Regions from separate parts of the Sphingopyxis sp. 10G20-10 genome, predicted to be linked through region 2. Evidence: predicted binding sites of a transcription regulator. Region 2 holds the regulator's gene; the other holds the start of a gene.

Region 1 (7,026 bases), 1.1 Mb from region 2:
CGTCGGCGCACATAATGCCGCCCTCGACATAATCGAGCAGCGTGTAGATGCGCGCGGCGGGTTTGCGGATCGAGAAGCAGGGCGCGAGACTGACCGGCGGTAATATGCCTTCGAAGCGTTCGCCTGCCCCCTGTCCATGCGGCGGCAGTTCTGCCGACACAATCGGCGATGTGGCATGGACTTCGGTGCGGGCATGGCTCGCGACCAGCCGGATGATGCGTTCGACCTGCGCCGGATCGTAGCGCGTTCCGCTATCGATACGGCCCTCACCGAGGCGGTCGAACCGCAATATACCATCAGGATTGACCATGATCTCCTGGGTCAGGGGATCAGCGAGCGCTGCAACGATGGTCGGCCCCATCGCCGTGCACAACATCGCGCGCCGCCGTTCTGCAGATAAAACGCCGGTCATAGGGCGACCTCCGATTGATCGTCAGTGTCGATCGAGCGCTTGCCGCCCGCAATCTGGCGGCCTACCTGGGTCACGAACGCCTCGAAGCGCTCGCGACCGACCGCGCGCGCCGCGCTATCGGCCTCGGGCAACGGCGCCGTCACCATGAGCTGGTAGCGTATGAACAGCGACAGACTCTCGAGCAGCACGTCGATATCGCGCCGCGCCCGGCCAATCTCGCGGCTGATACGATCGAGCCGGCCTTTCACCAGATCATCGATCTCCTTGGTCCCGCGCCGGGCGAGCCAGGCGGTAAGTGCATCGTTGACGATGCCGCTTTTGGTCGCACCGGGCTTGGCAGCGAGCGCATCGAGCGCTTGGGACAACTCGCCGTCGATATAAAGATTCTGCCGCAACTTCATGGCCTGTCACAGCCCCGGCAGCGGGTCGTGCCCGCTGCTCTCGTTGATGCCATAGCCGCGCGCGATCGAGCTCAAGCCCCGCGCCTGATCCATTGCCTTTTTGTCCGTGGCCGGATCCTGTTCGTCCTGATCAGGAGCGAACATATCAAATTGCTTGGGCGCCTCGGGCTTCGGCGCACGCTCAGCGGCGAGCCCCGGATGGCGTTGCTGCTGCAGGCCGCCGCCCTCCCCCGACGCCTCCGTGGCTTCCTCCGACGGCTCCAGTCGCGCATCCTGTTTGCAGGCAAAGCTGCCCCAGTCGTTGGACCGCGCTACGGGCCGGTCGGCATAGCGGGATTTTGACAGGGCCGGTGGCGGCGCGAGGCGGTTTATGAAGTTCGCGTCTTCAAAATAGCGCAGCTTCTTCGCGCGGATCGGGGCCAGACCCGATACCAGAACCAGCTCGTCCGTTTCGGGAAGCTGCATCACCTCGCCCTGTGTCAGGAGGGCGCGCGCGGTTTCCTGGCGGCTGACCATGACATGCGCGAGCCAGGGCGCAAGCCGGTGCCCGGCATAGTTGCGCATCGCGCGCTGCTCGGTCGCAGTGCCAAGCGCGTCGGAAATCCGTTTCGCGGTCCGTTCGTCATTGGTCGCAAAGGCGATGCGGACATGGCAATTGTCGAGGATCGAATGATGCTCGCCATAAGCCCGCTCGATCTGGTTCAACGACTGGGCGATCAGGAAAGCGCGAATGCCGTATCCGGCCATGAAGGCGAGCGCGGTTTCGAAGAAATCGAGCCGCCCGAGCGCGGGAAACTCGTCGAGCATCATCAAGAGTTGATGCTTGCGCTCCCCCGTCGGTCCGCCCTCGAGCCGCTCGGTGAGGCGGCGGCCAATCTGGTTGAGGATGAGGCGGACGAGCGGTTTGGTTCGTGAAATGTCCGACGGCGGGATGACGAGGTAAAGCGAGACGGGGTGATCGCATTCGACAAGGTCGGCGATGCGCCAGTCGCAGCCTGATGTAATTGCGGCGACGGTGGGGTCGCGATAGAGCCCCAGAAACGACATTGCGGTCGAAAGTACGCCCGAGCGCTCATTCTCCGACTTGTTGAGCACTTCGCGCGCTGCAGACGCGACAACCGGATGGACTTTCGGCGCCTTTTTGGTCCCGAGATGATTGGTGGTCATCATCCGCCGCAAAGTCGCGGTGAAGGGCCGCTGCGGATCGGAGAGGAAGGTCGCCACGCGCGCGAGCGTCTTCTCCTCCTCGGCATAGAGAATGTGGAGGATCGCGCCGACCAGCAGTGAATAGGAGGTCTTCTCCCAATGGTTGCGGCGTTCGAGTGCCCCTTCGGGATCGACTAATATGTCGGCGATATTCTGGACGTCGCGCACTTCATATTCGCCGCGGCGCACTTCGAGCAGCGGATTATATTTGGCTGATCGTGGGTCGGTCGGGTTGAACAAAAGCGCATGGCTGAAGCGCGAGCGCCAGCCAGCGGTGAGCTTCCAATTCTCGCCCTTGATGTCATGGATGACCGCCGAACCGGTCCAGCTCAGCAGGGTGGGAATGACAAGACCAATGCCTTTGCCCGAGCGGGTCGGGGCAAAGGCCATGACATGCTCGGGGCCATTGTGGCGCAAATAGCGGTTGTTAAGACGACCCAGGAATACACCGGCTTCGCCAAACATCCCGGCGCGCATGATTTCGCGAGATTCGGCCCAGCGCGCCGATCCATAAGTGGTGACATGGCGCTGCTGCCGCGCGCGCCATAAGGATCCGACAATGGCGGCACCGCAGCCGATAAAGCCGCTCGCGCCTGCGAGTATCCCCGCTCTGTCAAAAACCTGCGGAGCGTAGGCGTTATAATGATACCACCATGGGAATAGGGCCCAGGGTCGATAGACCGGCATGTCGAACAGGTTGAACCAGGGCGACCCAAGCTGCGGCTGGTAACCGAGCATCGCTGCGCACCATTGGGTCGCGCCCCACACCCCCGCGATGACAAGTCCGAACACGATAATGATCTGACCGATAAGCAATTTGGTCGGGGTCATGGGCAAAGCTCCGCCCGAGGGGCAGACGGCCGCTCGGGTTCATGCCCACAAGGATCGGTTCAATTGCTCGCTGTGAAAACTACGGTCTCGACGCGCCACGGCGCGCCATTAAGCGCCAAACCACAGCCTATGCGCGAGTCTCACCCGTTCTGAAGCCTTGCGACCATCCGGAGGTCCTTGCCGATTTCGCGATTCGCCGCCGACAGGTCATTGCGCTTTCACCAGGGTCTCACACTGAATCTGCTCTAAACTCGCCGCCACGCCTCGCTGGTGCGTTCGACAGCCAATCTATCGGCGGGATATTGGGTGACGAGCGCAAAGGCTTCATCGGCGGGCGCATTGAGCCATATGTCATGATCGTCGGTGTGCAAAATGACCGGCATGCGGTCGTGAATGTCGCATAGCTCTTGGGTCGCATCGACCATGACGCCGGTATAGCAGTCGCCCCAAACGTCGGTCGGTCGCCATAGACCTGCCCATGCTGCTATTTCCTGATCGGCAGTGCTGATCCATGTGCGCGTCATCTTGCCCTTTGGCCCTTCGGCTTCGGCAAAAGCGGAAAAGGGGATGAGGCAACGCTGGGCGGGGGTTTCGAACCAATGCCGCCACATGCCGCTTCGCAGCTTGTCGTCGCGGGCATTGTTGACGGGTTTGGGCTTGCTGTCCGGCTTCATCGATTTGAGGCGGAGCGGGAAGCCCCAAGTCATTTGCTGCAAGATGCGTTTTCCGTCAGCTTCGCGCACGACCAAGCCGGGATAATGGGGGTAGGTTTCGCCGGGGGCGTTGATGCCGGTTGGCGCACTTGCCCGAAAATGATCAGCGACTTCCTGCGCGCTATTCTTGTTGGCGTATAGATTGCACATGCCGCGATGATGACGCGCTTGGCTCGTCTGTCAACGCGTCTGCCGCCATTCGCTTGTCGCATGACGCTTGACCAATGTTCCTCTTATGTTCCACTTAGAGGCTCCCCTTGCGAATCGAGCCATGCGACAGCCAGCCACCATTGAGCATCTCTATTTGGACTTTGACGGCTTCTTTGCGTCGGTCGAACAACTGCGCGATCCGTCATTGCGCGGGCGGCCTGTTGGCGTCGTGCCTTATGTGGGCGGGCGAAGCTGCATCATTGCCTGTTCGCGCGAAGCCAAAGCACGCGGCGTAAAGAATATCATGATGGTCGATGAAGCGCAGCGGATATGCCGCGACATCGTGCTGGTGCCGCAAAAGCCCGACCTATACCGACGCGCGCACAATGCGCTGGTGTCCGAAATCAACGCCGTTGTTCCGGTCGATCAGGTGAAGTCGATCGATGAGCTGTCCTGCCGACTGGACGAGGATCAACGCGCCGACCCCGCAGCACTGGGAACGGCGATCAAGCGCGCGATCCGCTATAACATTGGTGCTGCCGTGACCTGCTCCATCGGATTTGCGGCAAACCGCCACCTCGCCAAGATAGCGGGGGGCACGCAAAAGCCCGACGGACTGACCATATGGCGGCCGGGCGATATGCCGGGGCCGCTGCTGCGCGTTCCGCTGGAGGATATACCGGGCATTGGTCGCAGGATGGAAAAGCGGCTGATACGTGCGGGGATAACCGACACGGCGGCCTTTCTGGCGATGCAGCCCAAACATGCCCGCGCGCTATGGCGCAATGTGACCGGCGAGCGGCTTTGGTATGCGCTGCACGGCTATGACATAGAGGCTCCGCCAACCGAGCGCGGAATGTTCGGTCATGCCCGCGTGTTGCCGCCCGATGCCCGCTCGCTAACCGATGCCCGCACCATATCGCGGCTGTTGCTGGTCAAAGCGGCAAGGCGGGTTCGGCGTGCGGGCTATTATTGCGCCTCGCTGTCGCTTTGGATGCAGGGCTATGAGAAAAGCTGGTTCGACGCGATCACGCTGCCTCAGGTCAATGACGATCAGGCGGTGCTTCGCGCGCTGGCAACGCTATGGGACCGTCTGACCCCCAAGCCTGACCGCAATATCAAAATCATGCGGATCGGCGTCACGCTGGGCGATCTGACCCCGGCAAACCAGCGCCAGCTAGATTTCCTGCTCGATGACGACAGCGAGCGGCAACGATGGGAGCGGCTGGGCATGGCACTCGACCGGCTCAATATCAAATATGGCAAGACTGTTGCCAGCGTCGGCTTTTGGCAGCCACCACCGGGCGGCAATGTCGGGGGCAAAATATCGTTCACCCGAATCCCCAGCGGGGAGGATTTCTGGTGAACTGGCGCACCAATATCCAGGTGCTCGATCTGGACCCCGGCGACCGTATCGAGCTGACATGCCGCAAGTGCGGAAATATGCGCTGGCTGACAGCCGAGGAATTGCTGGCACGCAAAGCGGCGTATCGTTTGACGCTTGGCGAAGTCGAGCGCCGCGCACGGTGTCGGCAAAGAGGGTGCAAGGGGACAATGCGCATGGCGATGCCTGCCGATCACGACACGGCGGGTTTTGTCGGGGGTATCGCTTAGCGGCTTAGTGTCGCGCCCGATAGGCTGCGACTTCCGCAGAGCTGATATCGTCAGGATAGCATTTGGGGGATGCGCCCCCTGGCCTGCTCCATGCACTGCGGCCGCCGCACTTCGAACCATTGCTGGTTCTATTATATGGGCAAGGGCAATTGCCCGAGTAGCGCTGAATCGATTCCTTGATGATCTCGCGCTTGATCTCGGCGTCCGACTCTCTGGCAACACTGGGTTGCGCTATTGCGGCGCCTGATAGGACTGCCACAATCAATATTGTCTGTTTTATCATCCCCGCCTCAATGGGCGACCTATAGCGGAAAATAATGAAATATTCGACTCCTGCACCCCCAGAACAATGGCCCAATGCAGTATAGCCAATTGTACATCATCTGATTGCACATCGCCGTTGACAGAATATCATAGCTAACGCTTAACAGAGCGGCAGAGGATCATAGTCATGATTCGGGGGAGATTTTCATGAGAACAGCCGTCTTTATTGGCGCAGTAGCAGCCTTGGCTGCAATGCCCGCATCCGCTCTTTCAGCACAAGAAGTCGACGCCGCGCAAACGGCTCCCAAAACAATCACACTCCCGGTAAATTCGCTCGTTGAAGTGACGCCTTCTGTCGAAATCTCCTCGAAGAAGATGAAAGAGGGCACCACGCGCGACTTTCTTGTGGTCAATGATGTGTCGTATGAGGGCATTGTTATCATCCCTCGTGGTTCGCCAGTCACCGCACAGGTAACATGGAGAACGGGCAAGGGCATCGTTGGTAAATCCGCCAAGTTCGAGCTGTCATTTGATCGGGTCAGGGTAAACCAAGTCGACTATCGTCTTCGCGGAATGCACCGGCAGGAAGGGCGCGGCAATACAGCTGGTGCGCTGCTGGGTGCCGCGATCATCACCGGAAAGTCCGCCACAATGGTTCCCGGTCAAATCGTCAATGTCTTCACGGCTGAGCCCATCATGGTGACAAAATTTCGTTGATCGCCATTCTGCTGGCAACGGTTGTCCCTGCGGGAGAAACATTTGTCTGCACCCCTGTTAGGGTGTGGGACGGTGATGGCCCGATTTGGTGTGCGGAAGGTCCGCGCATAAGATTGTCGGGCATTGCCGCGCGCGAACTGGACGGTTCATGCAGGGACGGCCACCCTTGCCCCGGAGCAGACCCTATTGAGGCTCGCGATCACCTCGCACAGCTTGTCGGAAACATTATTGGCACGTCGCGTGAGGGGCATCTTCTTGTGAAGGGGCCAGCGATGCGCTGTCAGTCGGAAGGCAGCGGCAAGGGAAGCCGGACAGCTGCATGGTGTGTGTCACCTCGCTCCGGCGACCTGTCGTGCGCGATGGTGCGTGATGGATATGCGGCACGATGGGATAGTTACTGGAAGGGCCACCAATGCGGCTAACATCAATCCATAAGGACTGGCTTTGGGGCTTGACTGCGATTGCCTTCCTACTCTGGGTATTTGGTAATGTAGGCTATGCGCTGTGGGTGAGCTGATAGGAAAAAGCATAACGAGCGAGACTATAATTGCGTGAGAAATCTGGACCACTCAGATAGTTGACCCTCACGGCTCCGCTCGAAACTGGCCAGTGAAGTCAGCTTTAACCCCAGCTACGGGCCCACATGATGGCGTGACGGCGATCCTGAACGAGCGGCAAGTTGAAGGAGCGCCGATTGGCGGGCTGAACGGCGGCATCT
Region 2 (8,285 bases):
GGCCAGATCGCCGATGGCATAACCACGGTGGAGCAGCACGCCTTCATTACCATCAATATAGGTCAGCTTGGATTCGCAACTCGCGGTCGAGGTGAAGCCCGGGTCATAGGTAAAGGCGCCGGTTTGCGCATAAAATTTGCGGATATCGACCACATCGGGGCCGACGGAGCCAGACAGGACAGGGCTTTCAATCGTATCATTACCCAAGGTGATTTTGGCAGTTTTGTCAGTCATTGCACTTTTCCTGTTCTGATGCCTTCATTCGGCTTGTTCCCACCCTGATACACTATCCCCCTGCCGGATAATTGTGCGCTGCGTCAAGTCGTGCCAGACTGACCTCGCGTCCCAGCAACAACAGCACGTCAAATATCCCTGGAGACACAGTGCGACCGGTCAAGGCGGCGCGTAATGGCTGCGCGAGCTTACCTAAACCGACCTCTGCTGCCTCGCTGGTGGCGCGAACGGCAGCTTCGATTGTCTCTGCATTCCAGTTATCGAGCGCACGCAAATGATCGGTGACCGCTGCGAGCAACCCTGATGGGGCGTTGCTTAGCACCAGTGCGGCCTTTTCGTCCACTGTCAGAGGCAGCGTCAGAAACAAAAATTCCGATCCTTCCGCGATTTCATCCAAGGACTTGGCACGCGGCTTGAGCGCGGCCATCGCACGGGTGAGCAATGCGCGGTCCTCGTCGCTCATTTCGCGCCCGATCAGAGCGGCTACGCGCGGTGCGACCAGCTCTGCCAACCGCGCATCTTCGGCTTCGCGTAGATAATGGCCGTTCAGATTTTCGAGCTTTTTGAAGTCAAAACGCGACGGCGACCGGCCGACATGCGCCAGGTCAAACCATTCGACCGCCTGTTCACGGCTGATAATCTCGTCGTCGCCGTGTCCCCAGCCGAGTCGAAGCAGGTAATTGTTCACGGATTCGGGTAAATATCCCATCTCGTCGCGATAGGCATCAACCCCCAGCGCGCCGTGGCGTTTCGACAGTTTCGCGCCGTCGGCGCCGTGGATCAGTGGGACATGGGCATAGACAGGCTCATCCCAGCCCATCGCGCGGATCAGCGCGACCTGGCGGAATGCGTTGTTCAAATGATCGTCGCCACGGATGACGTGGGTGATGCCCATGTCATGATCGTCGACGACGACGCTGAGCATATAGGTGGGTGTGCCGTCCGAACGCAGCAGGATGAAGTCGTCGAGCTCGGCATTTTGCACCGTGACGTCACCCTGCACCTTATCGGCGATGGTGACGGCACCTTCGAGTGGAGCGCGCAGCCGGATCACGTGGGGGATGGCGGGGTCGCCATCGCTACGGTCGCGCCACGGGCTACGGACCCGGAACGGCGTGCGCATTTCTTGAGCCTCGGCACGCATGGCCGCGAGCTCATTCTGGCTGAGATAGCAGCGATAGGCCTCGCCCTTCGCCAGCAGTTCGGTGGCAACAGTGGCGTGGCGGTCGGCGCGGGCGAATTGGAACACCGTCTCGCCATCCCAATCGAGGTCGAGCCAGCGCATCCCGTCCAAAATCGCGGCATTGGCCGCTTCGGTCGAGCGGGCGCGGTCGGTATCTTCGATCCGCAACAGGAATTTGCCGCCATGGTGGCGTGCAAACAGCCAGTTGAACAAAGCGGTGCGCGCGCCGCCAATATGGAGAAAGCCCGTTGGCGACGGCGCGAAGCGGGTCACAACCGCTGTGCCAGTAGCTTCTGGGGTTGCTTCTGCACGGGCTGGATTATTTTCGGTTGCCACCACGGCCTCTTTCACCCACTTTGACGCCCCATTGGCGATGATCGGAGCTGCCCCTAGCATGGCGACTTGGCCGCTTCAAACGCCCATTGGTGCGGCGCAGTCATTGCTGCCATGGCGCTGGGGGCCTTGGCTTGAAAGCCAATTGGAAGTCGAGCGCGAGCGTGTCGGGCTGTGGCTGCCTGTCGCGCTGGGAACCGGGATCGCTAGCTGGTTCGCACTAACCACACAGATGCAATGGATCGGCTTCCTTTTGATCGCCGCTGCGGGTGCCTGTGCGGGCTTGCTCATCGGCTGGCAACGGCGACTTGGGCGCGTCATTGCGATTGGCTGCGGTTCCTTGGCGACGGGGCTGCTGCTGATCTGGATGCGTGCCAGTTGGGTTGCGGCGCCGGTCGTTGCTTATCCGGTGACGACTTAGTTTTCGGCCAGCATCGAAAGCGTCGAGCCGCTGCCAGCGCGTGGACAGCAACGGTTGATCGTGCGCCCGAACAATCGTCCAGACCTCCCGCCGCGCGTCCGGCTGACCATGCGGACTAATGGCCATGACGCTTTGGTGGCGGGCGAAGCGATAGGCGTGCGGGCGCGGTTGATGCCGCCGCCGGGGCCAAGCCTGCCCGGTGGATATGATTTTGCGCAGCGGGCCTGGTTCGACGGGATTGGCGCGGTCGGAACCGTTCTCGGCAGTCCGACCCGCGCCAAAGGAGCGGACAAGGAGGTTGCGCCGTTGCGGCTTCGGCTCAGCCAGCATGTCCAGTCGCAAATTGCGGGGTCGGCGGGCGGGATCGCCGCTGCTTTGGTCAGTGGGGATCGCGGCGCGATCAGCGATGATGATGCCAACGCCATGCGGCGCAGCGGATTGGCACATTTGCTGGCGATCAGCGGACTTCATGTTACCGCGGTGGTCGGCTTTGTGATGTTTTTCTTGTTGCGCTTGCTCGCGCTGAACCAGCGGCTCGCTCTGCGTGGTTCGATCATTCTCTATGCCGCTGCCGGGGCCGCGATTGCAGGGCTTGGCTATACATGGCTGACAGGCATGGCGGTGCCCACCTTGCGATCGTGCATCGCCGCCATGCTGGTTCTTGCCGCCTTTATGATGGGGCGTGAAGCCTTGACGTTGCGGCTGGTCGCGGCGGGGGCGTTAATCGTTATGGTGTGGCGTCCCGAATCGCTGGCCGGACCCAGTTTTCAATTGAGCTTTGCCGCCGTCGCCGCGATTATTGCGCTGCACGAAAGCCCGCCGATGCGCGTTTTTCTTGCGCGCCGCGAAGAACCTCGGCTGTGGCGCTTGGGCCGCGCCATCGCCGGACTGTTGATTACCGGCCTTGTTATTGAGCTGACTCTGGCGCCGATTGCCTTGTTCCATTTTCACAAGGCCGGCCTCTATGGCGCGCTTGCCAATGTGATCGCGATCCCGCTCACCACCTTTGTGATTATGCCGATGGAGGCGCTGGCGTTATTGTTCGACAGCGTCGGGATCGGCGCGCCCTTTTGGTGGGTGGCTGGGGAGGCGCTCAACGGCTTGCTCGTGCTCGCCCATGCGGTGGCGGATGCGCCCGGCGCGGTCGCGACATTGCCGGTGTTTCCGGCCTATGGTTTTGCACTGTCGGTGCTCGGCGGGCTTTGGTTGCTGTTGTGGCGCACGCGCTGGCGTTGGGCGGGGCTGGCGCCGATGCTGGTGGGTGCGCTGGTCCTGACCGCACAGCCACGTCCTGATGTGCTGATTACCAACGACGGCCGCCATATTGCCGCAAAGCTGGACGATGGCCGCTATGCCTTATTGCGCGACCGTGCGGGCGACTATGTTCGCGGCAGTCTGGGCGAAGCAGCAGGCGTCGATGGCAAACTGGTCGCCCTGTCCGCTTCCGGTCAGGCAAAAGCCGAATGCAACCGCGATTTCTGTCGCTGGCAACAGGGCCGGGGATCGCAAAGCCTGACCATCATGGCCTCACGCGGCACGGCAAAGATAGAGGGGACAGATATGGCCGCGGCCTGCGCTGCCGCCGATGTGGTGGTCAGTGATCGCTGGTTGCACGACGAATGTCACGCCCGTTGGCTGACGATTGATCGCGACAGCCTGCCGCAAACGGGCGGTTTGGCACTTTACCTAGATGGCCCGCGCGTCGTGACAGCGCTGCGCGCGGGAGACGAGCATCCTTGGCGTCGCCCCGTCACGCTTAGTGGTAACGACGAAGCAGTCCCGACAAGCGCCCTTGCACCATGACGCGGTCCGCGGCGTAGCGCTGCGGTTCATAGGCGCCATTGGCGGGATCGAGTCGGACCATCGCGCCTTCGCGGCGGAAATATTTGAGCGTGGCATCCTGCCCGTCGACCAAGGCGACAACAATTTCGCCCTCGCGTGCCGTGTCGGCTTTCTGGATCAGTGCATAGTCGCCATCCAAAATTCCCGCTTCGACCATCGAATCGCCCGATACTTCCAACGCATAATGTTCGCCCGAGCCGAGCAGCGCGGCGGGAACCGACAGATTGTTATGATCCTCAAACGCCTCGATCGGCACACCGGCGGCGATTTTGCCGTGCAGCGGCACCTCGATAATATCATTGGCCGCAATCGGCTGCATCGCAGGTGGTGACTTGCGCAGTGGAACAACATTGTCGGACGAACCTTGCGCCGCCTTGCCGCCTTCGGGCAATTTTACGACTTCCAAAGCGCGCGCGCGATTGGGCAAGCGGCGCAGAAATCCGCGTTCTTCAAGCGCACTGATCAAGCGGTGAATCCCTGATTTTGACTTCAGCCCCAAGGCCTCCTTCATTTCTTCGAACGAAGGCGAAATCCCGCTAGCGTCGAGACGCTGCTGGATGAAGTGGAGCAGTTCATGCTGCTTGGCGGTCAACATCGATCATTCTCCAATGGGGTCTAAGCCGGACATAAGGGGAACGATAGTGGAACAGAGAGGGGGTTGTCAAGCGTGCGGTGTATATCCCCTTGCGTCAAATGCGCGTTAGAGCGCGATATAGGGGACAGGCATTCCGGCCTCTGTGGCGGCGGCGCCAATCTCCCGCACCACCAGCGCGTTGGCCACCGCCAAGGGACGGGTTTGTCCGCTGTCCTGGCTGGCCAGCAACGACACTGTTCCATTTGCCACCACAGCGCGCAGATAATCGCGACGGCTGCCTCCAGCGTCCAGCGGCGTGGCCAGCGGCGCTTGGTAGATTTGCGGGAGCGGATCACCGGCCCCCGCTAGATGCCGTACCAATGGCAACAGAAACAGTGTCGCGGTGACGAAGGCCGATGATGGATTGCCGGGTAGCCCCAGCACGACCGCATCGCTCAACGTCGCGGCGAGAAGCGGCTTGCCGGGGCGCATCGCGATCTTCCAGAAATCGATCGCGCCGCCCGCGTCTGTAATCGCGCCCCGCACATGGTCATGCACGCCGACCGATGCCCCACCGACGGTAACGATGACGTCGTGACGTCGCGCTAACTCATCTAAAAGACTGGATAAAGCCTGTCGATCATCACGAACATGACAGGGCGGGGTGATTAGCGCGGGCTCGGCGGTGAGCATTGCGGCGAGCATGACTCCATTGCTGTCGGGAATCTGGCCGGAGGCGAGGGGGTGGCCGGGCGGCACCAGTTCGTCGCCGGTGGTGACTATCGCCACGCGTGGGCGTGTGCCGACCGCAACTTGGCCGGTGCCGTTCATCGCCGCAGCGGCAAGAGCGCCCGCAGTCAACCGCGTCCCGCGCTCAAGCAGCCTGTCACCAGCGGCAAAGTCGCCGCCGCGCGCGCGAATATGGCGGCCGCGCTCTGCCGGACCGTCACCGGTCAAAAATATGCTGCCGCCGCGTATTTCCGTGTCTTCTTGCACCATGACCGTGTCTGCGCCATCGGGCAGCATGGCGCCGGTAAAGATGCGGATCGCTTCGCCGCTGGCCAGTGTTTGTGACGGAACTGCGCCAGCGGCGACTTCGCCTGCCAAAGCCCACGGGCCGGGTAGGTCGGCAAAGCGGATCGCAAAGCCATCCATCGCCGACATCGGCGCGGTGGGCTGATCGCGCTGGGCTATGATTGTTTCTGAAAGAAAGCGCCCAACAGATTCGAATAGCGGGATATTTTCTGAAGCGAGCGGAGGTTTTAGCGCCAGAAATCGCGCCTGAGCTTCCTCAACCGGAAGCTGCGCGCTCATGGTGCTGACCAGTCGCCCGACCGGCCACCGCTCTTTTCGAGCAGGCAAATGTCACCAATGACCATCGCCCGGTCGAGCGCCTTTGCCATGTCATAGAGGGTGAGCAGCGTCACCGACACGGCGGTCAGTGCCTCCATCTCGACCCCGGTCGGTCCGGTTGTTGCCGCCGTCGCGCGCACCGCAACGCCGTCCTCTTCCCATGTAAAATCGACCGTCACGCTGGTGAGCGCCAGCGGATGGCAAAGCGGGATCAGGTCGGCTGTGCGCTTTGCGGCCATAATCCCCGCGATACGCGCGGTCGAGATGACGTCACCTTTGGGCGCATTTCCATTGCGAATGGCCTTTAGTGCATCTGACGTCATGCCGATGTGTCCACCCGCGACGGCGCGGCGGACTGTCGTGGCCTTGGCGCCAACATCGACCATATGCGCGGCGCCGCTCTCGTCGAGATGCGTCGGGCGCGTCACACGGCTTCGCCCGTCAGTAACTGGCGGGTGGCGGTGCAAACATCATCCTGCCGCATCAGGCTTTCGCCCACCAGAAAGGCGTTAACCCCATGTTTTGCTAGGCGCTGGCAGTCGGCATGGATGGAAATGCCGCTTTCTCCGACCAGCAAGGTTCCGGGCGGGACGCGTGTCGCCAGACGCTCTGTGACGCCAAGGTTGGTCTCAAAAGTCCGCAAATCACGGTTGTTGACGCCAATCAGCCGCGATTTGAGGTGGGTCAGCGCGCGGTCCAGTTCGGCCTCGTCATGGACTTCGACCAGCACATCCACTCCGCGTTCGGTGGCCGCTGCTTCAATCTCGGCCATGACGTCATTGTCGAGCGCGGCGACAATGATCAGGATGGCGTCGGCACCGATCGACCGACTTTCAGCCACTTGCCACGGATCGACCATGAAATCCTTGCGCAAGACAGGCAAATCGCAAGCCGCGCGCGCCTCCACCAGATAATCCTCATGCCCCTGAAAATAGGGGGAGTCGGTAAGTACCGACAGACAGGCCGCCCCGCCATCGGCATAAGCGCGGGCATGGTCATCGGGGTTAAAATCTTTTCGGATTAGTCCTTTGGATGGCGAAGCTTTCTTTATTTCTGCGATCAAGCCAAAGCCGCCTGCTTGGATCCGCGCCCAAAGCGAGGCCGCAAAGCCGCGCACTGGCGACGCCGCAATCCGGTCGAGTTCGCTCATTGAGCGCGCAGCTTTGCGTTGCCTGACTTCCTCGGCCTTTGTAGCCAAAATTTCAGTCAGCTTGTTCATTAATACGCGATCCAGCAATCGAGCAGCGCCTTGGCGAGCCCCTTGTCTATCACCTCTGCGGCTTCCTCGGCACCGTCGCGCAAGGTCGGGGCGACGCCGGCGATGACCAGCGCTTCGGCGGCATTATACAGCACCGCATCGCGATAGGCCCCGGGCTCACCCATCAACAGAGCGCGTAGCGCCTGTGCGTTCCAGTTGACGTCACCGCCGCGAATGGCGTCGATGGGATAGGAGGGCAGGCCCGCATCCGCGGCCACGCTACGCTGCATCTGCACACCGTCGGGCGTGATGACCGCGACTTCGTTGCCGCCCGCAAGCGAGAGTTCGTCGAGTCCTTCATCGCCCGATACGACGCGCGAATGCTCTGTCCCCAGATGGTGTAAGGCTTCGGCATAGACCGGCACATAGTCTGGGCGTGCAATTCCGATCAGCTGGCGCTTGACCCGCGCCGGATTGGCGAGCGGCCCCATCAGGTTGAAAATCGTCCGTCGACCCAGTTTTTGGCGGATCGGCTGGATGCGCGCCATGGCGGGGTGGTGATTGGCGGCGAACAAAAAGCAAATGCCAAGGTCGGCCAGCGTTGCCTCTGCCATGTGTCCCGCACGCTCCATGTCGAGGCCCAGTGCTTCGAGCGTGTCGGCGGCACCTGCTTTTGAAGATGCGGCGCGATTGCCATGTTTGGCGACCGGCACTTCGCACGCGGCGACGACAATCGCGACGGCGGTTGAGACGTTGAGCGTATGATGGCCGTCACCGCCGGTGCCGCACACATCGATGGCACCTGCAGGCGCTTTGATCGGGATGAGCCGTTCGCGCATGGCTGCGGCGGCGGCGGAGATTTCTATCATTGTTTCGCCGCGATCGGACAACGCGACCAGAAATGCGGCGACGGCTTCGTCGCTAGCCACGCCATCTAGGATATCGGCAAAAGCCTTTGCGGCCTCGTCATGGTCGAGCAGCTGGCCCGGATCGGGGAGGGGGCCAAAGTGGCTCATGCCGCCGCCCGTCCGCGCACCGTCTGTCCGGCAATCTTCAGGAAGTTTGCCAGCATCGCGTGGCCATGTTCGGTGGCGATGCTTTCGGGGTGGAACTGCACACCGTGGAGCGGCAGTTCGGCGTGTCGGAA

Evidence for each region. Region 2 encodes LexA, which represses DNA repair genes until DNA is damaged. Its sites were predicted from a motif close to GTTCCNCNCTTGTTCT; they were not measured.
Region 1: the regulator LexA is predicted to act here: its motif matches at 3,790-3,805, upstream of ACR3XE_RS05035 (Y-family DNA polymerase).

What each region holds. Positions count from the first base shown of each region.
Region 1 covers NZ_CP195117.1:1,025,193-1,032,218, reverse strand. The annotation lists gene trbB (P-type conjugative transfer ATPase TrbB) at 1-412, opposite strand, end outside; gene ACR3XE_RS05050 (CopG family transcriptional regulator) at 409-813, opposite strand; gene ACR3XE_RS05045 (conjugal transfer protein TraG) at 820-2,850, opposite strand; gene ACR3XE_RS05040 (SOS response-associated peptidase) at 3,096-3,713, opposite strand; gene ACR3XE_RS05035 (Y-family DNA polymerase) at 3,835-5,079, shown strand; gene ACR3XE_RS05030 (hypothetical protein) at 5,076-5,327, shown strand; gene ACR3XE_RS05025 (hypothetical protein) at 5,799-6,308, shown strand.
Region 2 covers NZ_CP195117.1:2,106,328-2,114,612, reverse strand. The annotation lists gene ACR3XE_RS10305 (citrate synthase) at 1-234, opposite strand, end outside; gene gltX (glutamate--tRNA ligase) at 287-1,813, opposite strand; gene ACR3XE_RS10295 (hypothetical protein) at 1,812-2,171, shown strand; gene ACR3XE_RS10290 (ComEC/Rec2 family competence protein) at 2,226-3,974, shown strand; gene lexA (transcriptional repressor LexA) at 3,928-4,608, opposite strand; gene ACR3XE_RS10280 (molybdopterin molybdotransferase MoeA) at 4,714-5,901, opposite strand; gene moaC (cyclic pyranopterin monophosphate synthase MoaC) at 5,898-6,368, opposite strand; gene trpC (indole-3-glycerol phosphate synthase TrpC) at 6,365-7,159, opposite strand; gene trpD (anthranilate phosphoribosyltransferase) at 7,159-8,154, opposite strand; gene ACR3XE_RS10260 (anthranilate synthase component II) at 8,151-8,285, opposite strand, start outside.